DNA from 2 places in the Stenotrophomonas sp. YJH_SMC_27 genome. Region 2 is predicted to be linked to the other one. Evidence: riboswitches for the same ligand, from Rfam matches in the RefSeq annotation. Region 2 holds a riboswitch; the other holds the start of a gene.

Region 1 (4,377 bases), on a different contig from region 2:
CCGGTTTCGCCATGCAGCACGAAATCAACGTCGACCTCGCCCTGCTCGGCACGCAACTGCCGGATCGTGTAGGTGCGCATGGGCGGGCGCTGGTCGTCCGGCAGTGCCCGGTAGCGGGGATACCAGTCCTCGCCGCTGGGCACCGGCGGCACGTCCTGGCCGGGCAAGGGGAAGAACACCTTGATGCGCTGGTCCGGGCCTTCGGTCTTCATCCGCGCCACGTCGGCACCGGTGAATACCATGCGGTCCAGGGAAGGAGAAAGAACGCGGCGCTCCTTCAGCGCCACCTCGAACAGGCGGTAGGTCTGCTGCGCAGCCATGGGGGAACCTCATGCAACGACATCGGATCGGCTGGCTGTCGTGCATCCACGCACCGGCTGGCTGGAGTCCCCAGCCTAGTCCGGTCGTTCCTCGCCGCAAGCGTTACGGGCATCGCGGCGTGCCCTACCCCTGCGCGCTGCTCAATCGCCCGTGCAGGCTGCCTGCGCCGCGCGCTCAAGCCGGTGCTCCCAGTACCAGAACACGAAGCCGGCGCCAAAGAACGCGGCCTGGCCCAGCGCCAGGTGCAGCGGGCTGGCACTGAGCAACGGCGACACCACGCCGGCCACCACGGTGCTGATCATCAGCTGCACGAAGGCCTGCAGCGACGAGGCCAGGCCGCGCTGGTGCGGATACATGTCCAGCACCGCCAGCGCCAGGATCGGGAAGATCAGCGCCATGCCCATGCCGCCCAGGAAGATCGGCAGCACTGCCCACGGCAACACGAACTGCGGCGACAGCGCCACGTAGCCGACATTCAGCAGCGCCGACAGCGCGCACAGGCTGAAACCGATGGCGACCTGGCGGGTGGGCGTGGTGTGCCCGGCCATGCGCCCGGACAGGAACGAGCCGGTGGTCATGCCGCCGATGGTGGGGATGAACAACCAGGCGAAACCGCCCTCGCCCAGGTGCAGGTGCTGCATCACGAACACCGGCGCCGACGAGATGTACAGGAAGATGCCACCGAAGCCGATGCTGCCGGCCAGCGCCAGGCGCAGGAAGCGCGGGTTGAAACCGATGCGCACGTAATCGCGCATCAACGCGTGCGGCGACAACGGCACGCGCGCTTCGACCGGATGGGTCTCCGGCAGGTAGCGTGCAGTGGCTGCCAGCAGGGCCAGCGCGAACACCACCAGGAACCAGAAAATCAGCGGCCAGCCGGCGCCACTGAGCAGGATCCAGCCACCGATGATCGGCGCGATGGCCGGGGCGATGCCGAACAGCATCGACACCTGGCTCATCAGGCGCTGCGCGTCGTGGCCATGGTAGAGATCGCGGATCACCGCGCGGCCGACGATCATGCCGACACCCGCCGACAGGCCCTGCAGCGCGCGGAACGCCAGCAGCGTGGCCAGATCGGTGGACAGCGCACAGCCGACCGAGGCGCCGACGAACACCACCAGGCCACCGAGGATCACCCGCTTGCGCCCCCACGCATCGGACAGCGGGCCATGCGCCAGGCTCATCAGGCCATAGAACAGCAGGTACACGCTGATGGTCTGCTGCACCGCCACCTCGTCCACCGACAGGCGCTGCGCCAGCTGCGGGAACGCGGGGAAGATGGTATCGATCGAGAACGGGCCGAACATGGCCAGGCCGGCAAGCAGCAGGGCCATGCGGCGGGTGGAGGGAGCAACGGCGGCGGTCATGAAGGAAGCGTCCGGCAGGGCCATGCGCGGCACGCACGGCGGGCGCCGGTCCCGCTGCAACGGGGACGGCGCCAGATGAATTCGGGTATCCGCCCATCATAGGTGGGGATTGCGCCCGATGCCATGCAGCGGTGCACAAAACGCACGGCCGGGCCATCGGCCATTCAGCCGCGGGCCCGCGCCGGGGCGCGGCCAGCGGGCCCGCAACGGGCTATAATCGGCGGGCAACACGGTGGGAGAAGCGGAACACCGCTGCCGAAGGCGCAACGCCCGTAATCGCTCAGGCCCGATACCACCCGTAACAGAACTCTGGAGAGACCGGTTCGATCCGGCGCCGAAGGGGCACGAAGCCGCGGTTTTCCGCGCTTCCAAACTCTCAGGCAAAAGGACAGAGGGGCGCCCCGCAGACCGCCGACCGGCGGCTTGTGCCCGTGCGTGTGCCCTTTCCTGACGGATCCTTCGCCATGTCCCAGAACACCCCTTCCCTGCGTGAGCTCGAGCACCACAATGCGTTCGTCGAGCGCCACATCGGCCCCAACGATGCCGAGATCGCGCAGATGCTCGACGTCGTCGGCCACGCGTCGCTGGATGCGATGACCGATGCCATCGTGCCGGCCAAGATCAAGTCGCCGGCGCCGCTGGCGCTGCCGGAGTCGATGACCGAAGTGCAGGCACTGGCGAAGATCCGTGCGATCGCCGACAAGAACACCGTGCTGCGCAGCTTCATCGGCCAGGGTTACTACGGTACCCACACGCCGAACGTGATCCTGCGCAACATCCTGGAAAACCCGGCGTGGTACACCGCCTACACCCCGTACCAGGCGGAAATCTCGCAGGGCCGCATGGAAGCGCTGATCAACTTCCAGACCCTGTGCGCCGACCTGACCGGCATGGAAATCGCCAACGCCTCGCTGCTGGACGAAGCCACCGCCGCCGCCGAAGCGATGACCCTGGCCAAGCGTTCGGCCAAGTCGAAGTCGGACACCTTCTTCGTGCACGATGCCGTGCACCCGCAGACCCTGGAACTGCTGCGCACCCGCGCCGAGCCCATGGGCATCGTGCTGCGCGTCGGCACCCCGGCCGAGGCACTGGAAGCAGAAGCCTTCGGCCTGCTGCTGCAGTACCCGGACACCTTCGGCCAGGTCGGTGACTACAAGGCGCTGGTCGATGCCGTGCACGCACGCGGCGGCCTGGTGGCCGTGGCCACCGACCTGCTGGCCCTGACCCTGCTGGCTGCCCCGGGCGAATGGGGCGCGGACATCGTGGTCGGCAACAGCCAGCGTTTCGGCGTGCCGTTCGGCTTCGGTGGCCCGCACGCCGCCTTCATGGCCTGCCGTGACGCCTACAAGCGCTCGATGCCGGGCCGCCTGATCGGCGTTTCGGTCGATGCCCAGGGCAACCCGGCATACCGACTGACCCTGCAGACCCGCGAGCAGCACATCCGCCGCGAGAAGGCCACCTCCAACATCTGTACCGCACAGGTGCTGCTGGCAGTGATGGCCTCGATGTATGCGGTCTACCATGGCCCGGAAGGCCTGACCCGCATCGCCCGCCGCACCCACCGCCTGGCCGCCATCCTGGCAGCGGCACTGCGCAACGCCGGCGTACAGGTCGGTGGCGACTTCTTCGACACCCTGCACGTCACCGGCGTGCACGCCGATGAGATCCACGCCAAGGCACGCGCCGCAGGTTACAACCTGCGCGCGATCGACAGCGACTCGGTCGGCATCAGCCTGGACGAGACCGCCACCCGCGCCGACGTGGTCGCGCTGGCCGCCGTGTTCGGCGCGCAGGCCGACATCGATGCGCTGGACGCAAGCACCGCCGACGCGCTGCCGGCCGGCCTGCTGCGCCAGTCCGCGTTCCTGACCCACCCGGTGTTCAACACCCACCACAGCGAGCACGAACTGCTGCGCTACCTGCGTTCGCTGGCCGACAAGGACCTGGCGATGGACCGCACGATGATCCCGCTGGGTTCGTGCACCATGAAGCTCAACGCCACCGCCGAGATGATCCCGGTGACCTGGCCGGAGTTCTCGCAGATCCATCCGCTGGTGCCGGCTGACCAGGCGCTGGGCTACAAGGAACTGATCGACACGCTGGAAGCGATGCTGGTCGAATGCACCGGCTACGACGCGGTCAGCCTGCAGCCGAACTCCGGCGCGCAGGGTGAGTACGCCGGCCTGCTGGCGATCCGTGCCTACCACCGCTCGCGCGGCGAGGGCCATCGCGACATCTGCCTGATCCCGGATTCGGCGCACGGCACCAACCCGGCCTCGGCGCAGATGTGCGGCATGAAGGTGGTGGTCACCAAGACCGATGCCAACGGCAATGTCGATGTGGAAGACATCCGCCTCAACGCCGAGAAGTACAGCGACCGCCTGGCCGCGATCATGATGACCTACCCGTCCACGCACGGCGTGTTCGAGGAAGAGGTGGTCGAGATCTGCGAGATCATCCACAAGCACGGCGGCCAGGTGTACACCGACGGCGCCAACATGAACGCCCTGGTCGGCGTGGCCAAGCCCGGCAAGTGGGGTTCGGACGTTTCGCACCTGAACCTGCACAAGACCTTCTGCATTCCGCACGGCGGTGGCGGCCCGGGCGTTGGCCCGTGCGCGGTCAAGGAACACCTGGCCCCGTTCCTGCCGGGCAAGCTGGGTGACAACGGCCCGGTCGGCATGGTCAG
Region 2 (4,377 bases):
GCCGAACTACGACGCAGGCAGTGTTGCCGAGGCCTGCCAGGTGCTGGCCAAGGCCAAGCTGCCAGCGCGCCTGATGATCGACGCCAGCCATGCCAACAGCCTGAAGAACCCGGAAAACCAGCCAAAGGTGATCGACGACATCGCTGTTCAGCTGGAAGACGGCGAACAGCGCATCGTGGGCGTGATGATCGAGAGCCATCTGGTCGGTGGCCGCCAGGAACTGGTGGAAGGCCAACCGCTGGTCTATGGGCAGAGCATCACCGATGGCTGCATCGACTGGGACACCACCGTGACGGTGCTGGAGCGGCTGGCCGCGGCCGTGCGCGCCCGTCGCGACGTGAAGGTGTCCGAAGCCGCCTGATGGAAGCCGCCTGAGTGCGGCACGTGTGTGGATGGCGGCCAGCGCCTGCGGGGGTGCGGCCGCGATCAGGGCCGGTCGGAGTTGGAGACCGGCCCATCTGCACCGGCGATGCGCCTGGCGCTGCGCATGAGCGACAGCGCCAGGTACATCGCCGGGGTGGTGAGAACGATGGATGGGGCCTTCATGTAGCGTCGAGCCCGCGAAGCGCGGGGCTTTGTAGAAGATCCGCTCCACGTACGCTCCAGGTCACGTCACAATGCCACTTCCTGTTTGGTGGCCGCAGCCATGAAAGAACTGATCATTCCAGAAGCCGCACAGCGCGATGAGGATTCCATCGAGATGATCCGCGTGTGGATTGCCGAACGGGGATTGCATGCTTCGCTGAACGTTGGCCTGTATGGCGATCGTCCTGGCATTCGAGAGGAGCATGCGTGGGGACGCATCCTGGCAGACGTCGCCCAGCATGTCGCAGATGCTCTGGTCGTGAGTGGCGGGATGGACCGCGGCGCGGCGATCAACGCGATCAAGGATGCATTCGATGAAGAGCTGCGGGCGCCGTCCAGTGGGCGCTCGGGGGGATTCGTGGTCCGCCACTGAGGGACCAGATGGGCGCCGCGGCGCTGGAGACAGCGTCCCAACGCAACACGGCAACAAGCGCTGGGCGACGTGGAGAACGCGAACTTCAATGCACTTCGTCGTGGTACACGAACTTCGGCATTTCCCAGCGGTAGTGGATCGCCAGCAGGCGCAGCGCGAAGCCGCCGCCGAGGCAGCACAGGATTGCGGTGGCATCGGCCACGCCCCAGTGCAGCAGCAACAGGTAGGCCGCGCCGGTCAGCAGCGCGATGATCGCGTACAGCTCCTTCTGGAAGATGAGTGGTACCTCGTTGCAGAGGATGTCGCGCAGCACGCCGCCGAACGCGCCGGTCAGCATGCCGGCGATCAGCACGATGGGCATGGCATGGCCGGCCTCGCGCGCGATAGAGCAGCCGATCAGGGTGAAGGCGATCAGGCCCAGGCCGTCGAGCACCAGGAAGGTGCGGCGGAAGTGGTGCATCCAGCGTGCGACCCAGGTGGCGATCAGTGCCGCGCACACGGTGAAGCCGAGGTACTCGGGATGTTTGACCCAGCCCAGCGGATAGTGGCCAAGAAGGATGTCGCGCAGTGAACCACCACCGAGGGCAGTGACGCAGGCGATCATGACCACGCCGAACAGGTCCATGCGGCGGCGGCCGGCGGACAGTGCGCCGGTCATGGCTTCGGCGGAAATGGCGATCAGGTAGATGACGGACAGCAGCATGGGACAGGCTCCGGGCGCGGTGGGGCCGGCCATGCGCGACTACCGCCACTGCCTGCGCAATGACGGGATGACGATGACCGGTGCCGCTCCCGCTGTCCTTTTGCCTGAGAGTTCAGCGGCATGGGCCGCGTGCCCCTTCGGCGGATCGTCCCAGGCGTGCCCGGTGACCTCTCTCCAGCTCGGCGAGTCGAATGCATGGTTGGTGGGATTCCAGCCCACCGGCCTGAGCGATCATGGGAGCCTGCGCCTTCGGCGGGCGCCAGCGCGGCGCCTCTCTCCTGCATTCGGGCGCCAGTATATCCGCTGCAGTGCAGCACGGCATAATCCGGGCATGACTCCGTCCCTCCGCCCCTGGTTCCTGTACCTGCTCGAATGCCGCGACGGCAGCTATTACGCTGGCATCAGCACCGACGTGGACGCGCGTTTCGCCGCCCACCAGGCCGGCAAGGGCGCGCGCTACACCCGGGCGCGGCCACCGCTGCGCGTGCTGGCCGTGCGCGAGTACCCGGACCGGGCCGCCGCGTCACGGGCCGAATGGCAGCTCAAGCAGCAGCCGCGCGAACGCAAGCTGGCCTGGCTGCAGGCCCCGGATCCTGCGCTTCTGTAGAGCCGAGCCCACGCTCGGCTGTTGTTGCTGCTGCCTGATGGTGAAGCCGAGCATGGGCCCGGCTCTACAGTAGATCCACGCCATGCGTGGATGCGGCTTGCACATGCCATGATCGCCCAGCCCTCAGCGCTGGAGACCCGGATGTCCACGATCGCCCTGCTGTTCGCTCTTTCCGCAGCAACGAGCCCCGCCGCCGACCCGGCCACCCTCGCGGCCATCGAAGCCACCTGCCACGATTACGTTGACGGCCAGCTGGAGGCCGACCCGCAGCGCGTCGCCCGCTCCCTGCATCCGGAGCTGGCCAAGCGCGCGGTCCTCGGCGATACGCCCGACGAACGCCTGGGCCTGCGCCGTATGTCGAAGGAAGAACTGGTCTCGCTGACGAAGCAGGGCGCGTTGAAGACCCCGAAGGATCAATGGGACCGCCGCTGCACGGTGCTGGACGTGACCGGCAACGCGGCCTCGGTGCGGCTGGAAACCCCGTGGTTCGTCGACTACTTCCACATGGGGCGCTTCGACCAGCGCTGGGTAATCGTCAACGCACTGTGGTACCCGAAACCGAAGGCGCCGTAGAGCCGAGCCCATGCTCGGCTTCTGCAAACCGCGCGAAGTGCAGCCGAGCATGGCTCGGCGCTACAGGAGCATGCGTGCGGCCCTAGCGCTTCGGTCGCCGGTCGTCCTGGTCATCACCGAAGATGATGCGCGCGCTGCGCTGGTAGCTCCAGTACGCCACGGCCCAGTTCAGCAGCACCACGATGCGGTTGCGGAAGCCGATCAGGAAGAACACGTGCGCGGCCAGCCAGAACCACCACGCCAGCACACCGGATAGCTGCAGCCGGCCCAGGTGCACGATCGCAGCCATGCGGCCGATCGTGGCCAGGTTGCCGAAGTCTGCGTACTTGAACGGGCCGGGTTCGGGCTTGCCGTGCAGGCGCGCGCGGATCACCTCGGCCACGTACTTGCCCATCTGCTTGGCCGCGGGCGCCACGCCAGGCACCGGCTTGCCGTTGGCCTGGTTCAATACGGCCAGATCGCCAGCCACGAACAGTTCCGGGTGGCCAGACAGGGTGAGGTCGGGTTGCACCTGCACGCGCCCGGCGCGGTCCAGCGGCACCTCCAGCGTGCGCGCCAGCGGTGAAGCGGCCACACCGGCGGCCCACACCACCGTGCGTGCCGGCACGAACTGATCGCCGAGCCTGAAGCCCTGGCTGTCGATGTCGCTCACCGGGGTGCCGGTCAGCACTTCCACGCCCAGCTTTTCCAGCTGCCGGCGCGCCTTCAGCGAAAGCACTTCCGGGAACGAGGACAGCACGCGCGGCCCGGCCTCGATCAGCCGCACTTTCGCACTGGCCGGATCAATGTGGCGGAACTCGTTGCGCAGCGTGTGGCGCGCGATCTCGGCCAGCGTGCCGGCCAGTTCGACGCCGGTGGGACCACCACCGACGACGGCGAAACTCAGCCACGCCGCCTTCTTTGCCGGGTCCGGTTCGGCCTCGGCGCGTTCGAACGCCAGCAGCAGCTTGCGGCGCAGCGCGATGGCATCGTCCAGCGTCTTCAGGCCGGGCGCATCATCGGCCCACTGATCGTTGCCGAAGTAGGCGTGGGTGGCGCCGGTGGCCAGCAGCAGGCTGTCGTAGTCCAGCGTGCTGCCATCGGCCATGCGGATCTGCCGCGCCCGCTTGTCGATGGCCACCACTTCGCCGAGGCGGACTTCCACATTGCGCTGGTGGCCGAGGATGTGGCGCAGCGGTGCGGCGATATCCGGTGCGGACAGGCCGGCGGTGGCCACCTGGTACAGCAGCGGCTGGAACAGGTGATGGTTGCGGCGGTCGACCAGGGTGATGCGTATGCGCTCGCGGGCCAGGGCACGGGTGGCCCAGAGACCGGCAAAACCGCCGCCGACAACGACCAGGTGGGGAACGCGCTCGCGACTCATCGACTCACTCCAGTGGGGGCATCGGGGGAAGCGCCTGGCATCTTCGCACGGCGGCCACCTGTCACGTCAGCGCCTGCCCGGATCGGCGATACTCGGGTTCAGGCAACGGCCCGTGAGGAGCCCATGAGCGAACCGGAAAAGCGCATCGCCCTGTTGATCGACGCCGACAATGC

Evidence for each region. Region 2 has a riboswitch for glycine ahead of AC5P7R_RS08465 (trimeric intracellular cation channel family protein). Riboswitches for the same ligand answer to the same signal wherever they lie in the genome.
Region 1: another riboswitch for glycine. It lies ahead of gcvP (aminomethyl-transferring glycine dehydrogenase); the one in region 2 lies ahead of AC5P7R_RS08465 (trimeric intracellular cation channel family protein).

What each region holds. Positions count from the first base shown of each region.
Region 1 is NZ_JCAFTA010000020.1:18,394-22,770, forward strand. Features, by position in the region: gene AC5P7R_RS20670 (siderophore-interacting protein) at 1-320, opposite strand, end outside; gene AC5P7R_RS20675 (multidrug effflux MFS transporter) at 462-1,688, opposite strand; glycine riboswitch at 1,988-2,090, shown strand; gene gcvP (aminomethyl-transferring glycine dehydrogenase) at 2,153-4,377, shown strand, end outside.
Region 2 is NZ_JCAFTA010000004.1:152,404-156,780, reverse strand. Features, by position in the region: gene AC5P7R_RS08475 (3-deoxy-7-phosphoheptulonate synthase) at 1-361, shown strand, start outside; gene AC5P7R_RS08470 (DUF5076 domain-containing protein) at 647-958, shown strand; gene AC5P7R_RS08465 (trimeric intracellular cation channel family protein) at 1,044-1,661, opposite strand; glycine riboswitch at 1,744-1,849, opposite strand; glycine riboswitch at 1,863-1,952, opposite strand; gene AC5P7R_RS08460 (GIY-YIG nuclease family protein) at 1,993-2,268, shown strand; gene AC5P7R_RS08455 (nuclear transport factor 2 family protein) at 2,410-2,841, shown strand; gene AC5P7R_RS08450 (NAD(P)/FAD-dependent oxidoreductase) at 2,924-4,204, opposite strand; gene AC5P7R_RS08445 (NYN domain-containing protein) at 4,328-4,377, shown strand, end outside.